Regions from separate parts of the Nocardioides sp. Leaf307 genome, predicted to be linked through region 2. Evidence: riboswitches for the same ligand, from Rfam matches in the RefSeq annotation. Region 2 holds a riboswitch; each other region holds the start of a gene.

Region 1 (9,983 bases), on a different contig from region 2:
ACGAGGGTCCTGCGGGGCCCAACGCCAACCCCAACGCCGGCGCCCGACGTACCTGACCGGACCCTGCGACGCACGACGCCCCCGCACCGGACCGGTGCGGGGGCGTCGTGCGTCGCGGGGTAGGGCTACTCCTGCGAGCGCACCCGCAGGCCGGCGCCCAGCGCGCTCAGCGGCACCGTGACGGCGCCGGAGGGGTCGGTGAAGAAGTCGTTGCCCTTGTCGTCGACGACGATGAAGGCCGGGAAGTCCTCGACCTCGATCTTCCACACCGCCTCCATGCCGAGCTCGGCGTACTCCAGCACCTCCACCGAGGTGATGCAGTCCTGGGCCAGCCGGGCGGCGGGTCCGCCGATGGAGCCGAGGTAGAAGCCGCCGTGGGCCTCGCACGACTCGGTGACCTGCTTCGAGCGGTTGCCCTTGGCCAGCATCACCTTCGAGCCGCCGGCGGCCTGGAAGGACCGCACGTAGGAGTCCATCCGCCCGGCGGTGGTGGGGCCGAAGGAGCCGGACGCCATGCCGTCGGGGGTCTTGGCGGGGCCGGCGTAGTAGACCGGGTGGTCCTGGAGGTACTGCGGCATCTCCTCGCCGGCGTCGAGGCGCTCCTGGATCTTGGCGTGCGCGATGTCGCGGGCGACCACCAGCGGGCCGGTGAGCGAGAGGCGGGTCTTGACCGGGTGGCGGGTGAGCTCGGCGAGGATCTCGTCCATCGGGCGGGTCAGGTCGATGCGCACGACGTCGCCGGCGCCGACGAGGTCCTGCACCTCCGGCTCGGGGAGGTACTGCGCGGGGTCGGTCTCCAGCTGCTCGAGGAAGACGCCCTCGGCGGTGATCTTGCCCAGCGCCTGGCGGTCGGCCGAGCAGGAGACGGCGATCGCGACCGGGCACGAGGCGCCGTGGCGCGGCAGGCGCACGACCCGCACGTCGTGGCAGAAGTACTTGCCGCCGAACTGCGCGCCGATCCCGAAGGACTGGGTCAGCTCGAAGACCTGCTCCTCCAGCTCGAGGTCGCGGAAGCCGTGGGCGCTCATCGAGCCCTCGGTGGGCAGGTTGTCGAGGTAGTGCGCCGAGGCGTACTTGGCGGTCTTGAGCGCGAACTCCGCGCTCGTGCCGCCGATGACCACGGCGAGGTGGTACGGCGGGCACGCGGCGGTGCCGAGGGAGCGGATCTTCTCGTCGAGGAACTCCAGCATCCGCTTCGGGTTGAGGATCGCCTTGGTCTCCTGGAAGAGGAACGACTTGTTGGCCGACCCACCGCCCTTGGCCATGAAGAGGAACTTGTACTCCGGCGAGCCGTCGGCGGCGGGCGTGGAGTAGAGCTCGATCTGGGCCGGCAGGTTGCTGCCGGTGTTCTTCTCCTCGTAGGTGGTCAGCGGGGCCAGCTGGGAGTAGCGCAGGTTGAGCCGGGTGTAGGCGTCGAAGACGCCCCGGCTGATGGCCTCGCCGTCGTCGGCGCCGGTGAGCACGCCCTCGGACTTCTTGCCCATGACGATGGCGGTGCCGGTGTCCTGGCACATCGGCAGGACGCCGCCGGCGGAGATGTTGACGTTCTTGAGCAGGTCGAGCGCCACGAAGCGGTCGTTGCCGGAGGCCTCGGGGTCGTCGATGATCTTCCGCAGCTGGGCCAGGTGGGCCGGGCGCAGGTAGTGGCTGATGTCGTGCATCGCCTCGGCGGTCAGCCGCCGGATCGCCTCCGGCTCGACCTGGAGGAAGGTGCGCCCGCCGGCCTCGAAGGTGGAGACCCCCTCGTCGGTCACCAACCGGTAGGGCGTGTCGTCCTTGCCGGTGGGGAGGAGGTCGGAGTACCGGAAGTCGGGTTCGCTGGCCACGGGCCGCAAGGCTACGCCTGGGCGCGCCCCCGTGGGGCAGGACCCCGCTCCGCGGTCGACCCCTGGAAGGCGCCCGGAGCGGCTGCTACGGTCGACGGCGTCCACCACGGGAGCTCGCGGCAGCGAGCTGAGAGGGAGCTGAGCCGCTCCGACCGTCGAACCTGATCCGGGTCATGCCGGCGAAGGAAGCGAGGAGCAGCCGTGCTGTCGTCACGTCCCACCACCCGTCGTCCGAGCCCGCCGTCGAGCGCTCCGTCGAGTCCCCCGACAAGGGGGTGCGCCGGGGCTCCGCCCCGCTCGGCCCGGAGGGGCTGAGCCGTGCGCGTGCGGGTGCTCGGCGCGGGGGTCGTCGGCCTGGCCTGCACCGACGAGCTGGTGCGGCGCGGCCACGAGGTCGAGGTCGTCGACCCGGCCCCCGGTGGCGGTGCGTCCTACGCCGCCGCGGGGATGCTCGCGCCCACCGCCGAGGTGTGGCACGGCGAGGAGGCGCTGCTCGACCTGGGCCTGCGCAGCCTCGCGCTGTGGCCGTTCGCCGCCCGCCGCTGGGGTGTCGCGCTGCGCCCGGGCGGCACGCTCCTCGTCGGTCGTGACGACGCCGACCTCCAGCTGGTCGAGCGCCAGGCCGCGCTGCTGGCCCGCCTGGGCCGGCCCGTCGACGTCGTGGGCGGACGGGCCGCCCGCAGCCTCGAGCCGCGCCTCGGCGCCGGCGTCGCCGGAGCCGCCCTGCTGCCCGACGAGGGCAGCGTCGCCCCGCGCGAGGTCGTGGCCGCCCTGCTCGACCGGCACCGCGCCCGCCTCCTCCCGGCCCCGTCGGGGGCCCCGGTCGACCGCACGGTGGTCGCGACCGGGATCGCCGCGACCGGACTGGTGCGCGGCGTGCGCGGGGAGGTCCTGCGGCTGCGCAGCGACGACCCGCCCGAGCGCACCGTGCGCGGGTGGGTCCACGGCGAGCCCGTCTACGTCGTGCCCCGCGCCGACGGCGAGGTGGTCGTCGGCGCGACCAGCGAGGAGCACGACGCGCCCCCGGTGGTCACCGCCGGCGGGGTGCGCCGCCTGCTCGAGGCCGCCTGCCGGCTGCTGCCCGGGCTCGACCGCGCCGAGCTGCTCGAGGCGACCGCCCGCGACCGTCCGGCCACGGCCGACAACCTGCCGCTCGTGGGGCCGGCCGGGCCGCGCTGGTCCGCGGGTCGGGCCGACGGCGGCCACGACACGGGCACCGGCGGGCGCGAGACGCCGGGAGCCCGCGACACGGCCACCGTCGGCGACAGGGGCCCCGACGGCGACACCGTGCTGGCCGTCGGTCTCTTCCGCCACGGCGTGCTGCTCGCCCCGCTCGTGGCCGCGCTGGTGGCCGACCACCTCGACCACGGCCACGTCGAGCCCGCCCTCGACCCGCGCCGCCTCGACCCGCGCCGCCTCGATCGGCGCCGCCTCGATCCGCCGCCCGCGCCACCGCACCGCCACCCGACCGCCCCGGCACACCCCCACCCGACCGCCCCAGCACACCTCCACCCGGACGGAGACCGCCCATGACCCACGTCGTGCTCAACGGCGAGGCGCGCAGCCTCGACGACACCACCACGCTGGCCGAGCTGCTGGCCCCCACCGGCGCCGGGCGCGGCTGCGCGGTCGCCCTCAACGGCGTCGTCGTGCCCCGTGCGCAGCTGGCGGACCGGCGCCTCGCCGACGGCGACGTGGTCGAGGTCGTGACGGCGGTGCAGGGCGGATGAGCGCCGACGACGACCTCGTGGTCGGTGGCGTCGCGCTCGCCTCCCGACTCCTGCTCGGCACCGGCGGCCTGCCCTCGTTGGCGCTGCTGCCCGCCGTGCTGGCGGCCGCCCGCCCCGGCCTGGTCACGGTGAGCATGCGGCGCACCGGCGCCCGGGGCCCCGGCGGGGTGCTCGACGTGCTCGACCGCGCCGGCGTGCGGGTGCTGCCCAACACCGCCGGCTGCACCACCGCCCGCGAGGCCGTGCTCACCGCGGAGCTGGCCCGCGAGGCGCTCGGCACCGACTGGGTCAAGCTCGAGGTCGTCGGCGACGAGGCCACGCTGATGCCCGACCCCGTCGAGCTGCTCGAGGCCGCCGGGACGCTGGTGCGCTCCGGCTTCACCGTGCTTCCCTACACCACCGACGACGCCGTCGTGGCGCGCCGGCTGGCCGACCTCGGCTGCGCCGCGGTGATGCCGCTGGGCTCGCCCATCGGCTCGGGGCTGGGCGTGCTCAACCCTCGTGCCATCGAGGCCCTGGTCGCCGCCGTCGACGTGCCGGTCGTGCTCGACGCAGGCGTCGGCACCGCCAGCGACGCCGCGCTCGCGCTCGAGCTGGGCTGCGACGCTGTCCTCGCGGCGACCGCCGTGACGCGCGCCGAGGACCCCGTGCGCATGGCGTGCGCCCTGCGGCTGGCCGTCGAGGCCGGTCACGCCGCGCGGCACGCCGGGCGGGTGCCCCGCCGGCGCAGCGCCCGGGCCTCCAGCCCCGTCGAGGGCCGGATCGGGGCAGGGGCGTGAGCGCCCGGCCGACCCGCCCCTCGCCGTGGCCCGGACCCGGCGGACCGCCGCGCCTGCTGCTGCTCACCGACCGCTCCCAGCTGAGCCTGGGCCGGAGCCTGGTGGGCACCGTCGCGGAGTGCGTGGAGGCCGGCCTGCGCGCGGTGGTCGTGCGCGAGCCCGACCTGCACCCGCGTGCGCGCCACGCGCTCCTGGCCGCCCTCGCCCGGCTGCCCGGTCTGGTGGTGATCTCCTCGCGGCTGCCGGACCCCGCCGCCCACGGCGTGCACCTGGCCGCCCACCAGCGACCCGGCCGCTGGGCGGCGTCGGCGGCCGGCCCGGTGATGGGCCGCTCCTGCCACGCGGTGGGGGAGGTCCGCACGGCGGCGGCCGAGGGCGCGACGTACGTCGTGCTGTCGCCCTTCGGCGTCTCGCCGAGCAAGCCCGGCCACCTCCCGCCGCTGCCGCGGACCGCGTACGCCGAGGCAGCGGACGCCGGCGTGCCGGTGCTCGCCCTCGGCGGGATCGGCCGCGACGACGTGGCCGCCGCACTCGCCGCCGGCGCCCACGGGGTGGCCGTGATGGGGGGCGTCATGCGCGCCCGCGACCCCGCCGCCGAGGTGGCCGCCCTGCTGGCCCGGCTGCCCCCGCCCGCCTCCCAGCCGCCCGCCTCCCAGCCACCCGCCTCCCAGCCACCCGCCTCCCAGCCACCCGGGGGCCCACCTCCCGCCCCCGGCCGCCCACGTCCCACCCGCCCGAGCGCGAGCTGTGACGCCCCGTCAGCCGCTCTGCCGGCCCGCCGGCCCCCCTGCTGACCCGTCACGACGGAGCGGTGGACGAGCGGACCGCGCGTGGCGGCGCGCGGCCCCCGACCCGACCCCGACCCGGCCCAGACCTGACCTGACCTGACCCGACCTGACCCGAGGAGCCCCCCATGACCACCCACCCCGCCCACACCCGCGTGCTGACCGAGGCCGGCACGCCGGTGACCCGCGTGGCGCTGACCAACGGCGAGACCTTCGACCGCTACTGCACGGCCGGGCCCGGCTGCGACCCCGAGGTCGGCCTCCCGCGGCTGCGCGCCGACTGGATCGCGGCGCGCGGCGACACCGAGACCTACGCCGGGCGCACCCCGCAGCTGCTCGACGACGGACGGGGCGCGGTGCGGCGCGGCGCGGCCACCGACGCGTGGCGCGGCCCGCAGGCGCAGCCCCGCCGCGCCGTGCCCGGGGCACGGGTGACGCAGCTGCACTACGCGCGCCGGGGCGAGGTGACCCGGGAGATGGAGTACGTCGCCGCGCGCGAGGGCTGCGACGTCGAGCTGGTGCGCAGCGAGGTCGCCGCGGGCCGCGCGATCATCCCGCTCAACGTCAACCACCCCGAGGCCGAGCCGATGGTCATCGGGCGACGCTTCCTGGTGAAGGTCAACGCCAACATCGGCAACTCCGCGGTCACCAGCTCGATCGCCGAGGAGGTCGAGAAGCTCACCTGGGCCACGACCTGGGGCGCCGACACGGTGATGGACCTCTCGACCGGTGACGACATCCACACCACGCGGGAGTGGATCGTGCGCAGCTCGCCGGTGCCGATCGGCACCGTGCCGATCTACCAGGCGCTGGAGAAGGTCGGCGGCGAGGCCGACCGGCTGACCTGGGAGGTCTACCGCGACACCGTCGTCGAGCAGTGCGAGCAGGGCGTCGACTACATGACCGTGCACGCCGGGGTGCTGCTGCGCCACGTGCCGCTCACCGCGCGCCGCGTCACCGGCATCGTCAGCCGCGGCGGCTCCATCATGGCCGGCTGGTGCCTGGCCCACCACGAGGAGAACTTCCTCTTCACCCGCTTCGAGGAGCTCTGCGAGATCCTCGCCGCCTACGACGTGAGCATCAGCCTCGGCGACGGCCTGCGCCCCGGGTCGGTCGCCGACGCCAACGACGAGGCCCAGCTGGCCGAGCTGCGCACGCTGGCCGAGCTCACCACCCGCGCCTGGGAGCACGACGTGCAGGTGATGGTGGAGGGGCCCGGCCACGTGCCGCTGCACCTGGTGGAGGAGAACGTGCGCCTGCAGCAGGAGTGGTGCCACGGCGCGCCCTTCTACACCCTCGGCCCCCTCGCCACCGACGTCGCGCCCGGCTACGACCACATCACCAGCGCCATCGGCGCCGCGGCCATCGCCATGCACGGCACCGCCATGCTCTGCTACGTCACGCCGAAGGAGCACCTCGGCCTGCCCGACCGCGACGACGTGAAGACCGGCGTCATCACCTACAAGCTCGCCGCCCACGCCGCCGACGTCGCCAAGGGCCACCCCGGCGCGCGCGACTGGGACGACGCGCTGTCGCGGGCGCGCTTCGAGTTCCGCTGGCACGACCAGTTCGCGCTCTCCCTCGACCCCCGCACCGCGCAGGCCTTCCACGACGAGACCCTGCCGGCGGAGAGCGCCAAGACCGCCCACTTCTGCTCGATGTGCGGGCCGAAGTTCTGCTCCATGCGGATCAGCCAGGACGTGCGCGACCGCTTCGGCACCCCCGACGCCCAGGCCGACCCCGACCTCGACCCGGCCGCCGGCATGGCGCGGATGTCGGCGCAGTTCGTCGAGCTCGGCGGCACGGTCTACGTCGAGCCCGGGGCGGGGCCCGACCGGGGAGGGCCGCGTCCACGACGTGTGACCTGCCTCGCGCAACCGCTTGCGCTGCCCTAGGGTGACCCGAGTCACTTCACAACGGATCGTCCGGCACGTACCTGCCGGTGAAGGGAGCTGGTCATCATGGCCTCAGTGACGTTCGAGAAGGCACAGCGCTGGTACCCCGGGGCGGACAAGCCCGCGGTGCCCGGCATCGACCTGGAGGTGCGCGACGGGGAGTTCATGGTCCTCGTCGGCCCGTCGGGGTGCGGCAAGTCCACCACCCTCCGCATGCTCGCCGGGCTGGAGGAGGTCAACTCCGGCACCATCCGCATCGGCGACCGCGACATCACCACGATGCCGCCCAAGGACCGCGACATCGCGATGGTGTTCCAGAACTACGCGCTCTACCCCCACATGACCGTGGCCGAGAACATGGGCTTCGCGCTCAAGATGGCCAAGGTCCCCACCGCCGAGCGCGACAAGCGCGTCAAGGAGGCCGCCGCCATCCTCGGCCTCGAGGAGTACCTGGAGCGCAAGCCCAAGGCGCTCTCCGGCGGTCAGCGCCAGCGCGTGGCCATGGGTCGTGCGATCGTGCGCCAGCCGCAGGTCTTCTGCATGGACGAGCCGCTGTCGAACCTCGACGCCAAGATGCGCGTGCAGACCCGCACCGACATCGCCCGGCTGCAGGCCGACCTCGGCGTCACGACCGTCTACGTCACCCACGACCAGGTCGAGGCCATGACCATGGGCGACCGCGTCGCGGTGATGAAGGACGGCTACATCCAGCAGGTCGACACGCCCCTGGCGCTCTACGACCGGCCCGCCAACCTCTTCGTCGCCGGCTTCATCGGCTCCCCGCAGATGAACCTGCTGGAGGCCACCGCGGTCGAGGGCAAGGCGCAGATCGGCGACTACCAGGTGCCGGTCGACCCGACCGCCGCCCAGGTCATGCGCGGCAACGTCACGGTCGGCGTGCGCCCCGAGTCGTGGCGCATCGTCGGCGAGGGCGAGGGCGGCCTGCCCGTGCGGGTGACGGTCGTCGAGGAGCTCGGCGCCGACGCCTTCGTCTACGGCACCAGTGGGGTGGAGGGCACGCCCAACAACATCATCGTGCGCGTCAACGGCCGCGACCACGTGCACAAGGGCGAGACGATCTACGTCACGACCGACCCCCAGCACGTGCACGTCTTCGACACCGACACCGGGGAGCGGCTCTCCGCCTGAGCCGCAGGCCCCCGACGTACGACGAGACCGGCGCGTCCCCCACGGGGGGCGCGCCGGTCTCGCGTCGTGCGGGTCGGCTCAGCCCGGGGTGGGCTCGAGGGCCCGGGCGGGCACCTCGCCGGCGTGGTCGTGGTCGATGGTGAGGTTCTCGCCCGTGCTCGGGTCGAAGAGGTGCATCTTGGAGGTGTCGACCCAGATCTCGGCCTCGTCGCCCTCCGCGATCCGGCTGGAGCCGTCGAGCCCGACCACCAGCTGGGTGCGCAGCGACTCCCCGTCGAGGTCGCGCTCGAGCTGCTGCAGCTGCTGCTGCACCTCCGGCGGGGCCTCGAAGGGGATGTAGGCGTAGGCCTCGTTGCCCAGCCACTCCACGACCTCGACGGTCGCGCGGAAGGTGGAGCCCTCGCGCCCGGCGTCGACCACGGAGGCGTCCTCGAAGGCCTCGGGGCGGATGCCCGCGATGAGCAGGCCCTTGCCGGCGACCCGCTCGGCCTTCTCGGCCGAGATCTGCACGCTGCCGAAGGGCAGCGTGACGGTGGTGCCGTCGACCTCGGCGGGCAGGAAGTTCATCGGCGGGGAGCCGATGAAGCCGGCCACGAAGAGGTTGCACGGGTTGCCGTAGAGCTCGCGCGGGCTGGCCAGCTGCTGGAGCAGGCCGCGCTTGAGCACCGCGACGCGGTCGCCCAGGGTCATCGCCTCGGTCTGGTCGTGGGTGACGTAGACGGTGGTGATGCCCAGCTTCTTCTGCAGCCGCGCGATCTCGCTGCGCATCTGCCCGCGCAGCTTGGCGTCGAGGTTCGACAGCGGCTCGTCGAAGAGGAAGGCGTCGGCGTCGCGCACGATCGCGCGCCCCATCGCCACCCGCTGGCGCTGGCCGCCCGAGAGGTTGGCCGGCTTGCGCTCGAGGTGCTCGTCGAGCTCGAGGGTCTTCGAGGCCTCGCGCACCTTGGCGTCGACCTCCTCGTCCTTGGCCCCGGCCAGGCGCAGCGGGAACGCGATGTTCTCGTAGACGCTGAGGTGGGGGTAGAGGGCGTAGTTCTGGAAGACCATGGCCAGGTTGCGGTCGCGGGGGGCCAGGTCGTTGACCCGCTTCTCGCCGATGACCATGTCGCCGGAGGTGATGTCCTCCAGGCCGACGATCATCCGCAGCAGCGTCGACTTCCCGCAGCCCGAGGGGCCCACGAGGATGACGAACTCCCCGTCGGCGATGTCGATCGACACGTCGTTCACGGCCGGGAAGCCGTCGCCGTACTTCTTGACGATGTTCTTCATCTGGATGGAAGCCACGACGAGGTCACCCCTTCACCGCGCCGGACGTCAGCCCGGCCACGATCTTGCGCTGGAAAATCAGGACGATGATGACGATCGGGATCGTCGCGATGACGGCTCCCGCGGCCAGCAGCGAGGCCGGCCGGTTGAACGGGTCGGCGCCGACGAAGAAGGACAGCGACGCCGGGATGGGCCGGGCCGCCTCCGTCGAGGTCAGGGTGATGCCGAAGACGAAGTCGTTCCACGCGAAGAAGAACGTCAGGATCGCCGCGGTGAAGACCCCGGGCGCCGCGAGCGGCACGATCACCTTGCGGAAGGCCTGCCACGACGTGGCGCCGTCGACCTGGGCCGCCTGCTCCATCTCCCACGGGATCTCGCGGAAGAAGGCCGACAGGGTCCAGATCGCCAGCGGCAGCGTGAAGGACATGTAGGGGATGATCAGGCCGGGCCAGGTGTCGTAGAGCCCGATCGCGCGCCACATGTCGAACAGCGGGCTGACCAGCGAGACCACCGGGAACATCGCGATGGCCAGCGCCGTGGTCAGCACCAGCTT
Region 2 (9,983 bases):
GGCCCTCTTCGTGAGCGTCAACTCGGTGAAGACCTACGTCCGCCAGGTCTACGCCAAGACCGGGGTCAGCCGCCGCACGCAGGCCGTGGCCTGGGCGCACCGCCAGGGCTGGACCGGCTAGCGCCGGGCCTCGCCCGGGCCGGCGGCGATGGCCAGCAGGTCCCTCACCGGCCCCGCCGGCGGTCGCGAGCTGCCCTGCCAGACCGCGGTCAGCACCCGGTGGAGGTCCAGCCCGGTGGTGGCGACCTCGACCACGTCGCCCGCCTCCACGTCGCGGCGCACCGCCCAGCGGCTGAGGAAGGCCGGCGGGCTGCCCGCGCGCACGGCGGCCAGCACCGCGGCGTTGGTGGTCAGCTCCACCTCCGGCGCCGACGCCACGTGCCCCGCCGCGGCCAGGGCGTCCTCCAGCACGCGGCGGGTGCCGGAGCCCGGCTCGCGGGTGGTCAGCGCCCGCGCCGCGACCCCGGCGGCCGGCAGCGGGGTGCGCCGGCTCGCCCACGGGTCGTCGGGCGCCGCCACCAGCACCAGCTCGTCGGTGCCCACCGGCCGCGTGGCCAGCCCGTGGAGGTCGACCGGCCCCTCCACGAAGCCGAGCCCGGCGCTGCCGTCGCGCACCGCGGCGACCACGGTCTCGGAGTTGGTCGCGTGCAGGCTGACCGCCACCGGCGCGGCCGTCCCGGCCGCGCGCTGCTGGCGCAGCCGCACGAGCCAGCGCGGGAGCAGGAACTCCGCGGTGGTCATGCTGGCGTAGACGTGGAGCTCCCGCGCGCCCTCCGAGCGCAGGGTCCGCAGCGCGAGGTCGAGCTCGTCGGCCCGGTCGAGCAGGTCCTGGCTCCACTCCACGAGCAGGCGACCGTGGGCGGTGAGGGTCGAGCCGCTGGTGGAGCGCTGCACCAGCGAGAGCCCGGTCTGCGTCTCGACCGCCCGGAGCCGCTCCGACGCGCTCTGCTGGGAGATCCCCGCCGCGCGTCCGGCCGCGCCGATGCTGCCCAGCCGGGCCACGTCGACGAGCAGCCGCAGCGCCGGCAGGTCGGGGAGGGAGCTCACGGGCAGCACGCTAGTGCCCGCGGCGCTGCCGCACCCCCGCAGCGCGGTGACCGGCCGCTACGGTCGGCCCATGAGCCGGCTCCTCCTCGTGCACCACGCCCCCACCGCCGTCGTCGCGGAGCTGGCCGACCGGGTCGAGGCCGGGGCCCACGACGAGGAGGTCACCGGCGTCGAGGTGGTCGTGCGCGACGCGCTGTCGGCGGGCCCCGAGGACGTGCTCGCCGCCGACGGCCTCGTGCTCGGCACCCCGGCCAACTTCGGCTACATGTCGGGAGCGCTCAAGCACTTCTTCGACTCCGTCTTCCTGGAGGTCGGCGGCTCGCTGTCCGACGACGGCTCCGCCGCCTCCGGCGCGGGCGCCAGCACGCCCTTCGGGCTGTGGGTGCACGGGCGCTACGACACCACCGGCGCGACCCGGTCGGTGCTCACGATCACCGGGGCGCTGCCGTGGCGGCAGGCGGCCGCTGTGCTGGAGGTGGTCGGCGACGTCGACCGACGGGCCCGCGACGCGGCCTACGAGCTCGGCGCCACGCTGGCCGCCCTGGTGTCGCCCGACGCCTGAGCCACTCCCGCCCCTCGCCGGCGCCCCCACCGGTAGCATCCCGGTGTCCGCCCCACCACCCGGCGTCGCGCCGGGCCGAGACCAGCACCGGAGGAGCGCGTTGCCCCACGCACCGCTGCCCCACGCCTCGCTGGTGCCCCGACGGCGCCCGCGCCCCGGGCCCACCGCCGTGCTGGCCACCCTCGCCCTCACCGCGCTGCTGAGCGCCTGCAGCGGGGGCGCCCAGGCCGACCCCGAGGTCGACCCCGCCCAGGTCGACGCCGTCGAGGCGCCCGAGCTGGGCGCGTGCCGCGTGCTCACCCCCGACGACGTCGCGCAGCCCTCCGACGCCACGCGCACCGTCGACTGCTCCGAGCCGCACACCGCCCAGACCTACGCCGTGGGCCCGCTGCCCGATGAGCTCTCCGACGCCGCCTACGACGACCCGCGCCTGGGTGCCTTCGCCTACGACACCTGCTCGGCCCAGCAGATGGCCTTCCTCGGCGCCGACGAGAGCACCGTCATGCGCACCGTGGTGGCGTGGGCGTGGTTCCGCCCCTCCGAGGCCGCCTGGGACGAGGGGGCGCGGTGGTACCGGTGCGACCTGGTCGGCGGCAGCGAGCAGAGCGAGGAGTACGTCGAGCTCCCCGAGACCGCCGAGGGTCTGCTGACCGGACGCGTCGACGACCGGTGGCTGGTCTGCGCCGACGGCGCGACCGTCGCCGGATCGCCGCGGGTGCCGTGCAGCGAGCCCCACACCTGGCGTGCCGTCACCACCATCAAGCTCGGCGAGGCCGGCGACCCCTATCCCGGCGACCGGCTCTCCGAGGTCCGCTCCCGCGACTTCTGCTCGGAGTCGGTGGGGGCGTGGCTGGGCTACCCGCCCACCTACGAGTACGGCTACACCTACTTCCACGAGGCCGAGTGGGACGGCGGCAACCGCCGCTCGGTGTGCTGGGCGAGGACCGACCGGTGACCCGCGCGCGCCACTTGCGCACCCGTCTGGGCGCCCTCGCCCTCGTGCTCCCGCTCCTCGCCGCGTGCAGCGGCGGGTCCGGCGAGCCGCAGCCGTCGTCCTCCTCGACACCGTCGGGCTCCGGGTCGGCCTCGGCGAGCCCCACCCCGACCGCTCCGCCGACGGCCGAGCCGGTGGCGCGGCCCGCGGAGGGCGCCTGCTACCGCCTGTCGTACGCCGCGGCCCTGGCGCCGACCGTCGACGCCCGTCCGGTGGACTGCGGGGGCGACACCGCGCGCACCTTCGCCGTCGGCACCGTCGACGCGCTCGCGGGGGGCCACCTGCTGGCCATCGACTCCGACCGGGTCCAGTCCTCCGTGGCCCGCACCTGCCCCGAGCGCCTGGCGGGCTTCCTCGGCGGCACGCAGGCCGACCGCCGCCTGAGCATGCTGCGCGCGGTGTGGTTCACCCCCACGGTGGAGGAGTCCGACGCCGGGGCCGACTGGTACCGCTGCGACGTCATCGCGCTGGCCGCCGACGAGCGCCTCGCCCCGCTCACCGGGGTCCTGGCGGGCGTGCTGGACACCGAGGCCGGTCGCACCCGCTACGGCGTGTGCGGCACCGCCGAGCCGGGCACCGCGGGGTTCTCCCGCGTCGTCTGCTCGCGCCCGCACTCCTGGCGGGCGATCTCGGTGGTCGACCTCGGCACCGGCGCCTACCCGGGGGTCGACGCGGTGCGCACCCGGGGAGAGACGCCGTGCGAGGACGCCGGGCGCGACGCCGCGGCCGACCCGCTCAGCTTCCGCTGGGGCTACGAGTGGCCCACCGCCGAACAGTGGGCCGACGGGCAGACCTACGGCCTGTGCTGGGTGCCGGACTGACCTGGCCGGCGGACCGGCCCCGCGGCGGCGGGCTCAGAAGCCGAGCCGGCGCAGCTGGCGGGGGTCGCGCTGCCAGTCCTTGGCGATCTTGACGCGCAGGTCGAGGTAGACCGGGGTGCCGAGCAGCGCCTCGATCTGCACGCGGGCGTCGGAGCCGACCTTGCGCAGGCGCGAGCCCTTGTGGCCGATCATGATCCCCTTCTGCGAGTCGCGCTCCACGAAGACCGACGCGTGGATGTCGAGCAGCGGGCGGTCCTCGGGGCGGTCCTCGCGCAGCCCCATCTCCTCGACCACGACGGCGATGGAGTGCGGCAGCTCGTCGCGCACCCCCTCGAGGGCGGCCTCGCGGATCAGCTCGGCCACGATCGCCTCCTCGGGGGCGTCGCTGAGCTCGCCGTCGGGGTAGAGCTGCGGGCCGGTCGGCAGCAGCGCGACGAGCAGGTCCTGGAGCAGCTCGACCTGGTCGCCGGCCTGGGCCGAGACCGGCACGATCTCGGCCCACTCGATGCCGGTCTCGGCGCCGAGCGCGGCGATGTCGAGCAGGTGCTGACCGATCTGCTCAGGCGTGGCGAGGTCGGTCTTGGTGGCGATGGCGACCTTGGTCGTGCGACGCACCTTGGCCATCTCGGCGACGATGAAACGGTCCCCGGGCCCGATCTTCTCGTTGGCGGGGAAGCAGACGGCGACGACGTCGACCTCGGCCAGCGTGGTCTTGACCAGGTCGTTGAGCCGCTCGCCGAGCAGGGTGCGGGGGCGGTGCAGCCCCGGGGTGTCGACCAGCACGAGCTGGGAGTCGGGGCGGTGCACGATGCCACGCACCACCGTGCGGGTGGTCTGGGGCTTGGAGGAGGTGATGACCACCTTCGAGCCCACCAGCGCGTTGGTCAGCGTGGACTTGCCGGCGTTGGGCCGGCCCACGAAGGAGGCGAAGCCGCTGCGGAAGCCGGCGCTCCCGTCGGCGCCGCCGCCCGCGCGGTGGTCGTCGAGGCGCTCGCCGGACGTGCGGCCCGACCTGCTGCCGGGGGTCGTGGGGGTCTCACTCATGTCGCGCCTCGTCGTAGTCGGCCCAGATCTGCTCGTCGGTCTTGCCCGCTGCCTTGCCGGCCCGCCAGATGGGGCCGGGGTCGACAGCGCGCGGCTGACGGGTGGCGCCTCCGCGCCAGTAGCCCATCACGTCGTAGGCCGTGCTGGGCAGCGACCGCTCGCGCATCAGGTGCTTGCGGATCGCCCGCATCTGCGAGGACTCCCCCGCCATCCAGAAGTATCCCTCGTCGGCGGGCCAGTCCAGCTCCTCGACGACCTCGGCCAGCCGGGAGCGGCCCTCGCCGGGCTGCGGCAGCCAGGTCACGTCGAGGCCCTCGGGCAGGTAGCCGGTCGGCACCTCGGGCACCTCGACCCAGATCCGGGTCGGCACCGCGGCCCTCGCGCCGTCGGCCCGGGTGGTCGTCTGGGCGATGCGGGCCATGGCCGGCAGGGCGGTGAGGTCGCCGACCAGCATCAGCCAGGCCGCTCCCGCCGGCATGGCGAAGGAGCCCTTGGGCTCGGTGACCGTGACGGTCTCCCCCACCAGCTCCTCGGCCGGCCGGGCCGCCCACTCGGTGACCAGGCCGACGTCGTGCACGACGACGTCGAGCACGAGCTCGGTGCCGTCCCAGGAGCGCACCGTGTAGTAGCGGCTCTGGAACTGGCCCGGCACCACGAGGCCCACCCACTCGTCGGGCACCCCGGTCGAGACGAACCCGGCCAGACCGGGCCCGCCGAGGACCAGGCGCACGAGGTGGTCGCTGCGCTGCTCGCGACGCAGCACCACGGCGGCGTACTGCTGGGCGCGGGTGCTCACCGGACGAGGTTAGTCACCAGGTGGGCCGCAGCGGCAATCCGTCGGAGCCGTCCTCGCCGGTGCGCACCGCGAGCACCTGGTGCAGCTGGATCTCGTTGCGCTCGAAGCCGAGCCGCGAGCCGGCCATGTAGAGCCCCCACACCCGGGCCGTGCCCTCGCCGACCTCGGCCACGCACTCGTCCCAGTGCTCGACGAGGTTGGCGCACCAGTCGCGCAGGGTCATCGCGTAGTGGCGGCGCAGGTTCTCCTCGTGCACGACCTCCAGCCCCGCGTCCTGGGCGGTGGCGATGATCGTGCCCGACCCGGTGAGCTCGCCGTCGGGGAAGACGTAGCGGTCGATGAACGCCCCGGTCTCGGTGACCGCGTTGTCGTGGCGGGTGATGCAGTGGTTGAGCAGCCGGCCCTCGGGGCGCAGCCGCTCGCGCAGGAAGGAGAAGTACGCCGGGTAGTTGCGCACGCCGACGTGCTCGAGCAGGCCGATCGAGCTGACCGCGTCGAAGTCGGTCTCGAGCACCTCGCGGTAGTCGCTGTGGCGCACCTCGGCGAGGTCGCCCAGGCCGTCGCGGTCGATGGCCTCCTTGGCCCACGACGCCTGCTCGCGCGACAGCGTCACGCCGAGCGCCTTCACGCCGTACTCCCGTGCGGCGTGGCGCACCATGCCTCCCCAGCCGCAGCCCACGTCGAGCAGGCGCTGTCCCGGCTTGAGGTCGAGCTTGCGGCACACGAGGTCGAACTTCTCGGCCTGCGCCTCCTCCAGCGAGGCGTCGGCGTCGGGGTAGACGGCGCAGGTGTAGGCCATCGAGGGGCCCAGCACGTGGCGGTAGAAGGCGTTGGAGACGTCGTAGTGGTGGCTGATGACCTCGGCGTCGCGCGTCAGGGAGTGGCGCAGGCCCTCCACGGCGCGTCGCCAGCGCGGCAGGTGCTCCTGCGGCGGGGGCGGCGGCGGCTTGAGGTGCCCCAGGCCGAGCCCGCGCACGAGGGTCACGAGCTCGCCGGGGGTGGGCTTGCGGAAGCGCAGGTGGTTCTGCAGGAGCCGCATGACGGCGTAGGGGTCGCCGGGGTGCACGCCGTGCACGACCAGGTCGCCGGAGACGTAGGCGCGCGCCATGCCCAGGTCGCCGGGCGCGGTGAGCAGGTACGACAGCCCGCGCGGGGTGCGCAGCTCGAGGCCGAGCTCGGCGTCGGGCGGGCCCGCGACGGAGCCGTCGTAGGCCCGGAACCGCACCGGCATGCCGTCGCGCAGCAGGGTCTCGACCGCCTGGCCGATGGTGAGGGTGGATGTCGTGGGGCCGGTCACTGCCTGCGCACCGCCTTGTCGTAGAGGTGGGTGAGTCTGTCGTCGGGGTCGACGCGGGCCTTGACGGCGGCCAGGTGCGCCCCGTCGTAGAGCCGGTCGAAGGTCTCGCGGTCGTAGAAGGCCTCGGAGTAGAGGGACTTGTGCCCGCCGAGGCGGTGCACCTCGGCCTCGATGGCGCGGTTGGTCGGGCCGTCGTCGGCGTCGTCGCCGACGTGCACGGTGCCCCAGAAGCCGACGTTGACGTAGGTCTCGCCCGGCTCGAGGGGGTAGGTGGGCCAGCGCCCGCCGCCGCTGGTGCCGCGGGAGACCAGCGGGCACAGCCACACCGGGCGCATGCCGACCTCGTCGTCGAACCACGCCAGGAAGTCGGGCAGCCGCTCGACGGGCACCTCGACGTCCTGCACCACCCGCTCGCGGCGCGGTCGGCCCGCGCGGGCGTCGAGGCGGTCGACCAGGCCGAGGCGCTGGTCGAGGCCGACGAGGCGGTGGTAGACGTCGGAGCGACGCCAGCGCCGCGGCCACAGGCGTCGTACGACGGGGCGCTGCACCCCGAAGGCCCCCGAGCACCAGAACCAGTCGGTGTCCCAGCGCCAGAGGTAGTCCTCGGTGGTCAGCACGTCGTGCTCGCGCTGCTGCAGGGAGCGGTAGAAGACCTGCTGGCCGGTGTAGTCCGACGCGGGCCCGCCGGGTCGGTCGGTGAAGGTGGCCAGCGTGAGGTAGAGCTCGTCGGGGGAGAACGCGACCCCGTCGAGGCCGTCGACACGCACCCCGTCGTGCTCCCCCGACCCGACCACGGCCGCGATCCCCGCCGCCAGCTCCTTCGCGTTGGCGAAGCGCACGTGGCGCAGGGCCACGAAGGACGGCACCGCGACCAGCGAGATCCGCAGCCGCGTGGCGTAGCCCAGCGAGCCGTAGGAGTTGGGGAAGGTGTCGAAGAGGTCCTCGCCGGGTCGGGTCGTGACGATCTCGCCGGCGCCGGTGAGCACGTCCATCTCCAGCACCGACTCGTGGGGCAGCCCGTGGCGGAAGCTCGTCGACTCCACGCCCAGCCCGGTGACCGCGCCACCGAGGGTGATGGTGCGCAGCTGCGGCACCACCTCGGGCACGAGCCCGTGGGCCAGCGTGGCCGCCACCAGGTCCTCGTAGGTGCACATGCCCTGCACCTCGGCGGTGCGCCGCCCGGGGTCGACCTCGATCACGCCGGTCAGGCCCGACACGTCGAGGCCCGGCGACGTGGTCGCGGCGCGGGGCCGGAACAGGTTCGAGGTGCGCTTGGCCAGCCGCACGGGGGCGTCGGGCGCCAGCTCCGCGTACGACGTCAACAGGCGGGCGACCGCCTCCTCATGCTGTCTCCAAGCACCGCTCTCAGCCACTCGCCGCACGTTACTCCCGGGTCGTGTCGCCCAGGTGTCGGGTCCGTGTCGCCCCCCGTCGTACGGTGGCGGACGACACGGGGTGCCCGCCGACGCGGGCTGAGAGCAGACCCGTCGAACCTGATCTAGCTCGCACTAGCGAAGGGATGTCGCCGTGGACCAGCCACGCCCGATCCAGCCGGACCCGACCCGGCCCGACCCGATCCGGCCCGACCCCGCCCGGTGGCGCCCCGGCGGCGTCATGCTGGTCGCCGACACCGGTGCCTGCCGGCCGCGGGGCGTGGTGGCCACGGTGGCCGCCGCCCTCGACGGCGGGGTGCGCTGGGTGCAGCTGCGCGCCAAGACCGAGCCGGACGGCGAGGTGCTCGAGCTGCTGGGCGAGGTGGCCGAGCTGTGCCGCGACCGGGCGCGCCTGGTGGTCGACGACCGCGTCGACGTGCTGCTCGCCGCGCGGGCCCGCGGCCTCGCGGTCGACGGCGTGCACGTGGGCCGGCGCGACCTGCCCGTCGACCTCGTACGCCGCCTCGTCGGCCCCGACGCGCTGGTCGGGCTGACCACCCCCACCCCGGCGCTGGCCGCCCGCGCGGGCGACCTGCCGCCCGGCACGGTCGACTACCTCGGGGTCGGCGCCTACCGCGCGAGCACCACCAAGGCCGACCACCCGCCGGTGACCGGCGCGACCGGCCTCGCCGCCGTCGTGGCCGCGGCCGGGCGGCTGCCCTGCGTGGCGATCGGTGGCATCGTCGCGGGCGACCTCGCCGCGGTGCGGGGTGCGGGCGCGGCGGGGGCCGCCGTCGTCGCGGCCGTCTGCGCCGCCCCCGACCCGCGCGTCGCCGCCGCGGCCCTCGTCACCGCCTGGGGCGCCCCGTGAGCCGCCCCGTCACCACCGCGGGGCGCCGGGCACGACCGGACCTGCGCGCCAGGGACCTGCCCCGCGTGCTCAGCATCGCCGGGAGCGACCCCAGCGGCGGCGCCGGCGTGCAGGCCGACCTCAAGAGCATCGCCGCCCACGGCGGCTACGGCATGGCCGCCCTCAGCGCCCTCACCGCGCAGAACACCCACGGGGTGCGCGCCGTGCACGTGCCCCCGCCGTCCTTCCTGCGCGCCCAGCTCGACGCGGTCTCCGACGACATCGTCGTCGACGCGGTCAAGGTGGGCATGCTGGCCCGCGCCGACGTGGTAAGCGAGGTCGCGGCGTGGCTCGGGCGGACGGCGCCGCCGCTGGTGGTGCTCGACCCCGTGATGGTCTCCACCAGCGGCCACCGCCTCCTCGACGCCGACGCCGAGGCCGCGGTGCGCGACCTGTGCGCCGGCGCCGACCTGCTGACGCCCAACCTCGCCGAGCTGGCGGTGCTGGTCGACCGGCCCGCGGCACCCGACTGGTCGGGAGCGCTCGCGCAGGCGGCCGAGCTGTCGGCGCGCACCGGCGCGGTCGTGCTGGCCAAGGGAGGACACCTGGCGCGCAGCGCCTCCGACCGCGGCGGGGAGGCCGGCTGTCCCGACGCCCTCGTGGACGCCGCCGCGGCGCCGGTGGTGCCGGGCGGCCTGCTCGAGCTGCCGGGACGGCGGCTGGCGAGCACCGGCACCCACGGCACGGGCTGCTCGCTGTCGGCGGCGATGGCCACCCTGCTGGCCCGCACCGCCGACTGGGCCGGCTCGGCGCGCACGGCCAAGGCCTGGCTCCGCGGCGCCATCGAGCACGGACCGGAGCTCGAGGTCGGCACGGGCCACGGGCCCGTGCACCACCTGCACGCGTTGTGGGCCGCGGCCCGGTGACCCCGGCCCCCGGCGCGGCTCAGGTGGTGGTGGTGCCCAGCAGGGAGCCGCGGGCGTCGCCGCGGTGGACCACGACCCCGGCCCCGGCCAGGTCGCGCACGGCGGCGAGGTCGGTGTCGGCGACCGCGTCGGCGTCGGTGAGCACGACGACGGCCTCCAGACCCTTCGAGCCCGAGGCCACGGCCATCGCCACGCAGACCCCGACGGCCGACACGGCCAGCGAGGGCAGCGCCACCGTCGCGGCGGCGTAGGTGCGTCCGTCGGAGTCGCGGA
Region 3 (9,983 bases), on a different contig from region 2:
GCGCACCGAGGACTCGCGCGGGGTGCCGACGGGGCCGACCAGGCCCGGCGAGCGCAGCATCTCCTCGGGCACGCCGAGGGCGTCGACGAGGTCGACCGCGATCGGGCGGACCTTGCGGCACAGCGAGGAGACCTCGCGGCTGATCGCCTTGGAGCGCTGCACCGAGAGCCGGCCGTGCTCCATGAACCACGCCCGGTCGGCCTCGATGACCGAGAGGGCGTGCAGGTCGCACAGCAGGTTGAGGGCCACCTTCTGGTCGCCGTCGGGCAGGGCGCGCACCTTGGCCACGAAGGCCTCGAGCACGAGCCGCTCCATGTGGGCGTGGGCGGCGCCGATCACGTGGTCCTGCACGCGCGAGAAGACCTGGCCGGCGTTCATGCCGCCGTCGATGCCGCGCTTGAGGCGCCGCGCGACCCCGCTGACCATGTGCTCCTCGCGGAAGCGGAGCATGCCGAGCTGGTACTCGGGGTCGAGCAGCCCGGCCTCCTGGTCCCACTCGTCGCCGCCGGGCAGCACGTCGCGCAGCCGCTGCACCAGCTTGTGCACGGCCGTCTTCTCCACGACGGTCTCGACGGCCAGGCCGGCGACGAAGCGGACCATGCCGAACTGGTCCATGTCCTCGAACTCGCTGGCGTAGCCGGTGAGCAGGCCCTTGGCCACCAGCTGCATGAGCACGGTGTTGTCGCCCTCGAAGGTGGTGAAGACGTCGGTGTCGGCCTTGAGCGCGGCGAAGCGGTTCTCGGCGAGGTAGCCCGCGCCGCCGCAGGCCTCCCGGCACTCCTGGATGGTGCGGGTGGCGTGCCAGGTGCCGAGCGCCTTGGTGCCGGCGGCACGCGACTCCAGCTCGCGCTTGGCCGTCTCGGCCTCGACCTCGTCGCCGCCGGCGGCGGTGGCCACGGCGTGCAGGTCGGCGGCGACGACCTCCTGGGCGAAGTGGAGCGCGTAGGTGCGGGCCAGCAGCGGCAGCAGCCGGCGCTGGTGCACGCCGTAGTCGAGCAGCAGCTCCTCCTGCTCGGGGTCGGAGGCCTCGAACTGGCGGCGCCGGTCGCCGTACCTGACCGCGATCGCGATCGCGACCTTGGCGGCGTTGATGCCGGCGCCGCCGACGCAGACGCGGCCCTGGATGAGGGTGCCGAGCATGGTGAAGAAGCGGCGGTTGGGGCTCTCGATCGCGCTCTCGTAGACGCCGGCGGGCGTGACGTCGGCGAAGCGGTTGAGCAGGCTCGTGCGCGGCACCCGCACGTGGTCGAACCACAGCCGGCCGTTGTCGACGCCGTCGAGGCCCATCTTGGGGCCGTCGTCCTCGATGCGCACGCCCGGCGCGGGCTCGCCGTCGACGCGGATCGGCACCACGAAGGCGTGGACGCCCTGCGACTCCCCGCCGATCTCGAGCTGGGCGAAGACCACGGCGACCGTGCCGTGGACGGCGGCGTTGCCGATGTAGTCCTTGCCGGCCTCCTCCGAGGTCGTGGTGATCACGAACTCCTGGGTGGCCAGGTCGAAGGTCGCGACGGTGCCGAGGGCCTGCACGTTGGACCCGTGGCCGGTCTCGGTCATCGCGAAGCAGCCCAGCAGCCGCCCGGCGATGAGGTCGGGCAGGTAGCGGTCGTGGTGCTCCTTCGTGCCGAGCTGGAGCACGGCGCCGCCGAAGAGGCCGAACTGCACGCCGGTCTTCACCAGCACCGAGAGGTCGCCCAGCGCGAGGGTCTCGAAGGCGGCCACCGAGGCGCCGACGTCGCCGCCGCCGCCGTACTCCTCGGGGAACCCGAGGCCGCTCTGGCCGGTCGAGGCGATCTCGACCACGACGTCCTTGACCCGCTCGCGGAACTCGTCGGGCGTCATCGTCTCGGCGTCGCGCAGCACCTGCGCGTGGTCGACGAGGCTGTCGCGCACGAGCTGGCGCACCTCGGCGTACTTCCCGTCGAGCAGGCGGGTCATCGCCGCCACGTCGACCTCGGGCTGGCGGTAGCCCGAGCGGTGACGCTCCGGCTCGGGCGTGCTCGCGGCCGGGGCGGGGGCCTCGGTGGCGGCCGACGGGGTGACGGTGGTGCTGACGGTGTCGCTCGACATGCCCCGACGCTACTCGCGGGTCACCGGGGCGCCCAGGAAAACGCCGGATCTGCCGCCCTCACGGGTGAGACCGGGGCGCGCCGGCGGGCGCGGCGCGGGCAGGGGCTCAGTCGCGGGAGACCGGCACCTTGGAGGTGGTGGTCGTCGGGTGCGACTGGAGCGGGTAGCGGTCGAACTTCTGCCCGCTGGCCAGGCCACCGACGTAGAAGGCGACCAGCGCGATCATGATGCCGGCGATGTCGTCGGCGATGTAGTGCCAGCCGAAGTAGAGGGTGGCGACGACGGTGACGCCGAAGTTGACCCAGAAGACGACCTTGAGCACACGGTTCTGCAGCGTGAACTGCACCATGAGGGCCACCAGCAGCGTGATCGCGGTGTGGAGGCTGGCGAAGCCGGCGACCGACTGCACCTGGCCCTCCAGGCCCGGGATCATGTAGCTCTGCCGGGTGTAGACCAGCGACTCCATCAGCGACGTCGTCGGTGTGTCGGCCAGCGGCTGGTAGATCGCGACGTACTCCAGGCCCGGGCCCAGGGTGGGGAGGGCGTAGTAGGAGATCGTGCCGAGGGTCCACGCCACGCACTGCGAGGTGACGAACCAGTAGCCGTAGGACATGTTGCGCGACCACACCAGCCAGGCCGTGACCGCCAGCGGCACCAGCGGCAGGAACCACAGGTAGATGTAGCTGAGCAGGTGGGCGGCGACGGTGGTGCCGAGCAGGTCGTGCAGCACGATCGCGGGGTCGTTGCCGAAGAAGAGCGCGCGGTCGAGCAGGTGCAGCTCGCGGTCGTACATCCGGTCGGAGACGAGCGGGAGGTAGGACTTGATGTTGCGGTAGCAGACGTAGACGACGTAGAAGCAGATGATGCCGAGCGCGACCAGCGTCAGGCGCTCCTTGTTCCAGTGCGAGCGCAGGCGCTCGCGCACGATCGCCGGCATCAGCGTCGGGCGGCCCTTGGAGTACCACAGCGTGCGTGGCAGCAGGTCGAGCAGCAGCGCGCCGAGCAGCAGCAGCGGCAGGCGCAGCCACGACGGGCCGAGGAAGCTGCCCTCGGGGTCGACGAGGCCCTGGTCGAGCACGGCGGCGGTGATGACGGCCCACAGGCCCATCCCGATCGCGGTGACCACGAGGAGGACGTAGGCGCGGCGATACACGCAGGTCAGTGTAAGGACTGTCCCTACGCTTCGCCCCCTCCGCGCGCCCCGGGGAGCACCGCGAGCCGCGTGGCGTCCACCACCACGCCCACCCGGTCGCCCGGCGCCACGCGGTGGTCGAGGCCCGCCACGGCGTCGACCTCGCCCACCCCGTCGACCTCGAGGACCAGCCGCAGCTGCTCCGGCGTGCCCCGCAGCGAGCGCACCGTCGCCGCCAGCGCGCCGACCTGCGCGCCCGGCTGCCCGGGGGCGGCCAGCTGCAGCGCGGAGCGGCGTACGGCGACCGCCGTGGCCCCGCCCGCGGCGACGGGCCGGCCGGCCGCCGCCAGCACCCGGTCGGCCGCGGGGCCGTGCAGGACGCGGGCGTAGCCCAGGAAGAGGGCGGTGGCCTCGTCGACGGGGTGGCGCCACACCTCGCCGATGTCGCCGTGCTGCACCAGGCGACCCGCCCGCATCACCGCGAGCCGGTCGGCCACGGTGAAGGCCTCCTCGTGGTCGTGGGTCACCATCAGCGCGGTCGTGCCGGCGCGGCGCAGGATGTCGCGCAGCTCCACGGCCAGCCGCTCGCGCAGCCCGGCGTCGAGGGCCGAGAGCGGCTCGTCGAGCAGCAGCAGCCGGGGCTCGACGGCCAGCGAGCGGGCCAGCGCCACCCGCTGGCGCTCCCCGCCCGACAGCGTGCCGGGCAGCCGGTCGGCGTAGCCGGTGAGCCCGACCAGCTCGAGCAGCTCCTCGACGCGGCGGGCCTGCTCGCGGGCCCCGGAGCGCGAGCGGCGGCGCAGGCGCAGGGCGTAGCCCACGTTGCGCCCGACGGTGAGGTGGCCGAAGAGCTGCCCGTCCTGGAACATCAGCGCGAAGCCCCGCCTGTGGGTCGGCACGCGGGCCAGGTCGTCGCCGTCCCACGCGATCCGGCCCGTCGCGGGCTCGAGGCCGGCCACCGCGCGCAGCAGCGTCGACTTGCCGCACCCCGAGGGGCCCAGCACGGCGAGCACCTGGCCGTCGGGGAGGTCGAGGTCGACCCCGCTGACGGCCGGGCGGCCGTCGTAGGACACCGAGACGTCGCTCAGCGCGAGCATCGCGCTCCTCCTGTCGTCGGGCCGGTCACGGGGCCGGTCACAGGGCCGGTCACAGGGCCCCCAGCGACGGCACGCGCAGCCGCTCGACGGCCAGCATCACACCGGCGGTGGCCGCGGCCAGCACCACGGAGGCGGCCAGGGCCATGCCGTAGTTCATCGCTCCGGGGCTGCCGATGAGGCGGTAGATGACCACCGGCAGGGTCGGGGACTCCTCGCGCGCGAGGAAGGAGGTGGCCCCGAACTCCCCCAGCGACACCGCGAAGGCGAAGCCGGCGGCGGCCAGCAGGGGGCGCCACACCACCGGCAGGTCGACGGTGAGCACGGTGCGCCAGGCCCCGGCGCCCAGCGAGGCGGCCGCCTGGCGCTGCCGGTCGTCGACGCCGCCGAGCACGGGGGCGATCGTGCGCACGACCAGCGGCAGCGCCACCAGCGCCTGGGCCACCGGCACCAGCAGCGGGGAGTCGCGCAGGTCGAGCGGCGGGGAGTCGAGGGTGATGAGGAAGCCGAAGCCGAGCGTCACCGCCGAGACGCCCAGGGGCAGCATGAAGAAGCCGTCGAGGGCCGCGCGCACCCGCCGCTCGGCCCGCCCGCGGGAGCCCCGGGTGACCACGACGGCCACCAGCAGGCCCAGGGTCAGCGACATCCAGGTCGCGTCGACCGCGGTGCGCAGCGAGGTGAGCAGCGCGTCGGTCACCGGCACCAGCAGGGCGCCGCCCTCGCCGGGGGTGCGCAGGGCGCGGTAGTTGCCCAGGCTCCAGGCGTCGTCGACGCGCAGCGAGCCGCTCACCAGCACCGCCACGGGCGCGGCGACCACCACGAGCAGCAGCGCGGTGGCGCCCAGCTGGGGGAGGTCGCCGCGGCGGGGGCGGCGCGGGCGGGGCACGACGCGCGCCAGCGTCGGGTCGGGCACCGCCCGCAGCCGCGCGGCCACCAGCAGCAGCGCGGTGACCGCCACGAGCTGGAGGATCGACAGGGCCGCGGCCGCCTGGAGGTCGAGCAGGTTGGTGGTGAGCAGGTAGATCTCGGTCTCCACCGAGGAGTAGCGCAGCCCGCCCAGGGTCAGCACGACGCCGAAGGCGGTGGCGCAGAAGAGGAAGACCACGCTGGCCGACGACACGATCGCCGGGCGCAGCGCCGGCAGGGTCACGGTGCGCAGCACCTGCAGCGGGCTCGCACCCAGCGCCGCCGCCGCCTCGCCCGGGCGCGGGTCGAGCGACTCCCACGCCGCGCCCACGCCGCGGATGACCACGGCGACGTTGAAGAAGACCAGGCCCGCGACGATCGCCACCGGGCTGCCGTCGAGGCCGAGGAAGGCCAGCGGGCCCGCCTCGCCCAGCAGCTGGCGGAAGGCGATGCCGACGACCACGGTCGGCAGCACGAAGGGCACGAGCAGCGCGGCGCGCACCACGCGGCGCAGCGGGAAGTCGAGGCGGTGCAGGGCGAAGGCGGCCGGCAGGCCCAGCAGCACCGACAGCGCCGTGGCCACCGTCGCCGACCAGACGGTGAACCACAGCACCCGGTGCACCCGCTCGCGGCCCAGCACCTCGAGCACGGCACCCGGGTCGAGCACGCCGTCGACGACGAAGCCGCGTGCGAGCATGCCGCTCACCGGCAGCACGAAGAAGACCGCCAGCACCGCCACCGGCAGCGCCGCGAGCGCCAGCAGGGTCAGCGCCCGCCTCACCGGGTGACGACGTCCGTCCACTCCTGCAGCCACGTGGCGCGCTCGGTGGCGATCTCGGCGGGGTCGACCTCGTAGGGGTCGGTGGGGCGCTCGGCGTGCCGCGCCCAGTCGGTCGGCAGCTCGGTGCCCTCGACCACCGGGAAGACGTACATCGACTCCGGCAGCGCGGCCTGCACCTCCGGCCCGGTCATGAAGCGCACCAGCGCCTCGGCCCCGGCCACGTTCTCCGCGCCCGCCAGGACCCCGACGTACTCGACCTGCTGGAAGCAGGTGTCGAGCAGCGCCCGGGTGGTCGACGAGCCGTCGTCGGCGAGGGTGAAGGCCGGGGAGGAGTCGTAGGAGACGACGACCGGGCGGTCGCCGGAACCGCCGCCCTGGGTGAAGTCGGTCTGGTAGGCGTCCGACCAGCCGTCGACGAGCTTGGCGCCGTTGTCCATGAGGTCGGCCCAGTAGTCGGGCCAGTCCTCGCCGTACTCCGCGATCGTGGCCAGCAGGAACGCCAGGCCCGGGGAGCTGGTCGTGGCCCCGGGCACCACGAGCAGGTCGCGGTAGGCGGGGTCGGTGAGGTCGTCGAGCGAGGCCGGCGGCTCGAGGTCGCGCTCGGCGAACCACGTCTCGTCGACGTTGACGCACACGTTGCCGTTGTCGACCGCGGTCAGCGCCCCGTCGTCGTCGCCGGGCACGGCGTAGTCGGAGACCCCGGCGGGGGCGTCGAAGGCGTAGGGGGCGAAGACGCCCTCCTCCAGCGCGCGGGAGGCGAAGGTGTTGTCGACGCCGAAGGCCACGTCGCCGGTCGGGGAGTCCTTGGTCAGGACCAGCTTGTTGGTGAGGCTGCCGGCGTCACCGGAGGCGCGGACCACGAGGTCGTAGCCCGACTGCTGCTCGAAGGCCCGCTCGACCTTCTGGGGCAGGACGAACGACTCGTGGGTGACCAGCACGACCTCGCTGCCGTCGCCGGTGGCCCCCTCGGTGCCGCCGGCGCCGGTGGAGGAGCCCGCACCGCCCGTGTCGGCGGCGGTCGGGTCGTCGTCGCCGCTGCCGACCAGCGAGCAGGCCGGGGTGAGGCCGAGGACCACCGCGGTGGTCAGGACGGTGAGTGCGCGCGCACGCCTCATGTGGACTCCCTTCGCCGGTGCTAACCGGAGCAGGTTCGGAGGGTCTGCGGTACGACGCGACTCGTCGTCCGCACTCTCAGCACGCCACCGGTGGCCGGTCGTGCTCCCCTGTCTTCTGCGGCCAGTGTAGGTCGCCGGCCGCTCCGGCACGGTCGGCCGCCGGGCCGTGGCCACCCGGCGCCCGCCCGGTGGGTGCGGCTGGCGGGGTCTGAGAGGCTTCCGGCGTGCCGAGCCTCCGCCACCAGCTCCTCGCGACCCTCATCCCCCGACTGCGCCGGGCCGGCGAGCTGAGCTCGCTGCCCGAGGAGCGCGAGCGCGTGCTCGAGGGGCAGGCAGGCCGCGCGCCCGGGCTGGCGACGGGGCTGGTGCCCGGCTTCGCGCGGCGCTTCACCCTGGTCACCGACTCCTCCGCCGGCTTCGACGTGCACGTGCTCGCCCCACGCGGGGTCGAGCCCGAGCGGACCCTGGTGTGGATGCACGGCGGCGCCTACGTCGCCGGCATCGACCCCTTCCACGTGCGCTACGCCGCCGCGCTCGCCCGCCGGCTCGGGGTGCGGGTCGTGCTGCCCGACTACCCGCTGGCCCCGGGCAGCACCTGGGCCGACTCCCACGACCGGCTCGTCGACGTCGTCGCGCGCGCCTGCGCCCACGGCCCGGTGCTGCTGGGCGGCGACTCCGCCGGCGGCGGCATCGCGCTGGCCGTGGCCCAGAGCGTGCGCGACCGCGGTCTCGACCCGGCGGGGTCGCTGGAGCGGCTGCTGCTGCTCTCGCCCTGGGTCGACCTCACCACCTCCACGCCCGCGACGCGGTGGTTCGCGGCGCGCGACCCGTGGCTCTTCGAGTCCAAGCTGCACGCCTACGCCGCGTGGTGGGCCGGCTCCCCCGACGACCTGGCCCGTCCCGAGGTCTCCCCGGCGCTGGGCGACCTCGCCGGCCTGCCGCCGGCGCTGGTGCTCTGCGGCACGCGCGACCTGCTCGTCCCCGGCGTACGGCTGCTGGCGCGGCGGGCCGCCGAGGCCGGGTGGGACCTCACCTACGTCGAGGAGCCCGACCTCATCCACGTCTACCCGATCCTGCCGCTCATCCCCGAGGCGCGCCGGGCCCGGCGCACCGTCGAGGCCTTCCTGCGGGGGTCGGCCCGATGAGCGGACCGGTGAGCGGTTCGGCGGGCGGCCCGGTGGACGGCACGGGGGTGTGGTCCAGCGACTTCGCGGGGCTCGCGCCGGCGGTCGCCTACGCCGTGTGGCGGCTGCGGCAGGAGGTCTTCGTGGTCGAGCAGGACTGCCCCTACCCCGACCTCGACGGCCGCGACACCGAGCCCGGCACCCGCCACGTCGTGCTCCCCGACCCCGAGCGGCCCGACGAGGTGCCGGTGCTGGGCTACGCCCGGGTGCTCGACGACGGCGACACGTGGCGCATCGGCCGGGTCGTGCTGCACCCCTCGGGCCGCGGGCGGGGCCTCAGCGGCACGCTGATGGGGGCCTGCGTGGCGTTGTGCGACGGCGACGGCGACGGCGACGGCGACGGGGGCGAGAGCGGGGTGCGCCGTGACGTCGTGCTCGACGCCCAGGCGCCGCTGGCGGGCTGGTACGCCGGCTTCGGCTTCGCCGTCGACGGGCCGGAGTTCCTGGAGGACGGCATCCCCCACGTGCCGATGCGGCGGCGCGGCTGAGAGGTCCCGGCGTGGCCTGCGGGGTCGCGGGCGTCGCGGGGGTCGTGGGGTCGCGGGGGCCGCGGGGGTCGCGCGGGTTTCGAGACGGTCGCTGGCGCTCCCTCCTCAACCACCGGGGTCGCGCGGGGCGGGGTCGGGCGGGCGTAGGGTCCCAGGCGTGCTGCGACGACTCGGACTCTCCCTGGCCACCCTCGCGCTCGCCTCGACCGGGGTGGTGGCGCTCGCGCCCCCGGCGGCGTACGCGGCCCAGGCCGGCAGCGAGGCCGGGGCGGGCGGCGACACGCTCTTCCCGCGGCAGGGCGACGCGCGCTACGAGGTGCGGTCCTACGACGTGTCGCTCGACTACACGCCCGTGACCAACCGACTCACCGCCACGACGCGGATCGTCGCCGTCGCGGCGCGCGACGTCGGCCGCTTCGACCTCGACCTCGAGGGGCTCGACGTGTCGCGGGTGCTGGTCGACGGCGAGGAGGCCGCCTTCTCGCGCGACGACCACGAGCTCACGGTGCGCCCCGACGGCGGGCTCGACCGGGGGCGCTTCACGGTGCGCGTCGACTACGGCGGCGAGCCGCAGGAGCACATCGACCCGGACGGGTCCACCGAGGGCTGGGTCCGCACGGCCGACGGCGCCACCGCCCTGGGCGAGCCGGTCGGCACGATGACCTGGATCCCCTCCAACAACACCCCCGGCGACAAGGCGCGCTACACCTTCCGCCTCACCGTGCCCACCGGCTACGAGGCCACCGCCAACGGCGTGCTCGTCTCCCAGCGCGACGAGGGCCTCACCACCACGTGGACCTGGCGGGCCGACGACCCGATGGCGACCTACCTGGCCATGGTCTCGATCGGGCAGTTCGACGTCTTCGAGTCGCAGACCGAGTCGGTCGACGGCCGCACGATCCCGATCTGGTCCTTCACCGACGTGACCGGCGGCGACGCCGCTGCGGCGCGGCGGCTGCTGCCGAAGGTGATCGCCTTCCAGGAGAGGCTCTTCGGCCCCTACCCCTTCGACGCCGCCGGGCTGGTCGTCGACGACGCCGACGTGGGCTACGCGCTGGAGACCCAGACCCGCCCGTTCTACCCCTCGGTCGGCGCCGCCGACGGCGCGCTCGTCCACGAGACCGCGCACCAGTGGTTCGGCGACTCCGTGACCCTGGTCGACTGGCACGACATCTGGCTGGCCGAGGGCTTCGCGACCTACGCCGAGTGGCTCTGG

The links. A riboswitch is a leader RNA that binds a small molecule or an ion and turns the genes downstream of it on or off. The one in region 2 is predicted to bind thiamine pyrophosphate.
Region 1: it holds a riboswitch for thiamine pyrophosphate, as region 2 does, so the genes downstream of both, ASF50_RS13120 (FAD-dependent oxidoreductase) here and thiE (thiamine phosphate synthase) in region 2, are expected to answer to the same signal.
Region 3: it holds a riboswitch for thiamine pyrophosphate, as region 2 does, so the genes downstream of both, ASF50_RS17020 (thiamine ABC transporter substrate binding subunit) here and thiE (thiamine phosphate synthase) in region 2, are expected to answer to the same signal.

Annotation. Positions count from the first base shown of each region.
Region 1 covers NZ_LMNY01000002.1:835,649-845,631, reverse strand. The annotation lists gene ASF50_RS13130 (hypothetical protein) at 1-56, shown strand, start outside; gene ASF50_RS13125 (fumarate hydratase) at 126-1,826, opposite strand; TPP riboswitch at 1,923-2,032, shown strand; gene ASF50_RS13120 (FAD-dependent oxidoreductase) at 2,145-3,359, shown strand; gene thiS (sulfur carrier protein ThiS) at 3,356-3,556, shown strand; gene ASF50_RS13110 (thiazole synthase) at 3,553-4,335, shown strand; gene ASF50_RS13105 (thiamine phosphate synthase) at 4,332-5,129, shown strand; gene thiC (phosphomethylpyrimidine synthase ThiC) at 5,249-7,015, shown strand; gene ASF50_RS13095 (ABC transporter ATP-binding protein) at 7,082-8,164, shown strand; gene ASF50_RS13090 (ABC transporter ATP-binding protein) at 8,243-9,448, opposite strand; gene ASF50_RS13085 (carbohydrate ABC transporter permease) at 9,456-9,983, opposite strand, start outside.
Region 2 covers NZ_LMNY01000001.1:1,561,884-1,571,866, reverse strand. The annotation lists gene ASF50_RS19890 (helix-turn-helix transcriptional regulator) at 1-121, shown strand, start outside; gene ASF50_RS07170 (LysR family transcriptional regulator) at 118-1,047, opposite strand; gene ASF50_RS07165 (NAD(P)H-dependent oxidoreductase) at 1,118-1,609, shown strand; gene ASF50_RS07160 (septum formation family protein) at 1,710-2,564, shown strand; gene ASF50_RS07155 (septum formation family protein) at 2,561-3,424, shown strand; gene era (GTPase Era) at 3,458-4,468, opposite strand; gene ASF50_RS07145 (siderophore-interacting protein) at 4,461-5,264, opposite strand; gene ASF50_RS07140 (class I SAM-dependent methyltransferase) at 5,278-6,561, opposite strand; gene ASF50_RS07135 (FAD-binding oxidoreductase) at 6,558-7,934, opposite strand; TPP riboswitch at 8,003-8,098, shown strand; gene thiE (thiamine phosphate synthase) at 8,089-8,805, shown strand; gene thiD (bifunctional hydroxymethylpyrimidine kinase/phosphomethylpyrimidine kinase) at 8,802-9,710, shown strand; gene ASF50_RS07120 (hypothetical protein) at 9,730-9,983, opposite strand, start outside.
Region 3 covers NZ_LMNY01000003.1:468,033-478,015, reverse strand. The annotation lists gene ASF50_RS17040 (acyl-CoA dehydrogenase) at 1-2,070, opposite strand, end outside; gene ASF50_RS17035 (phosphatase PAP2 family protein) at 2,177-3,223, opposite strand; gene ASF50_RS17030 (ABC transporter ATP-binding protein) at 3,247-4,296, opposite strand; gene ASF50_RS17025 (ABC transporter permease) at 4,346-5,980, opposite strand; gene ASF50_RS17020 (thiamine ABC transporter substrate binding subunit) at 5,977-7,095, opposite strand; TPP riboswitch at 7,085-7,215, opposite strand; gene ASF50_RS17015 (alpha/beta hydrolase) at 7,320-8,240, shown strand; gene ASF50_RS17010 (GNAT family N-acetyltransferase) at 8,249-8,767, shown strand; gene ASF50_RS17005 (M1 family metallopeptidase) at 8,925-9,983, shown strand, end outside.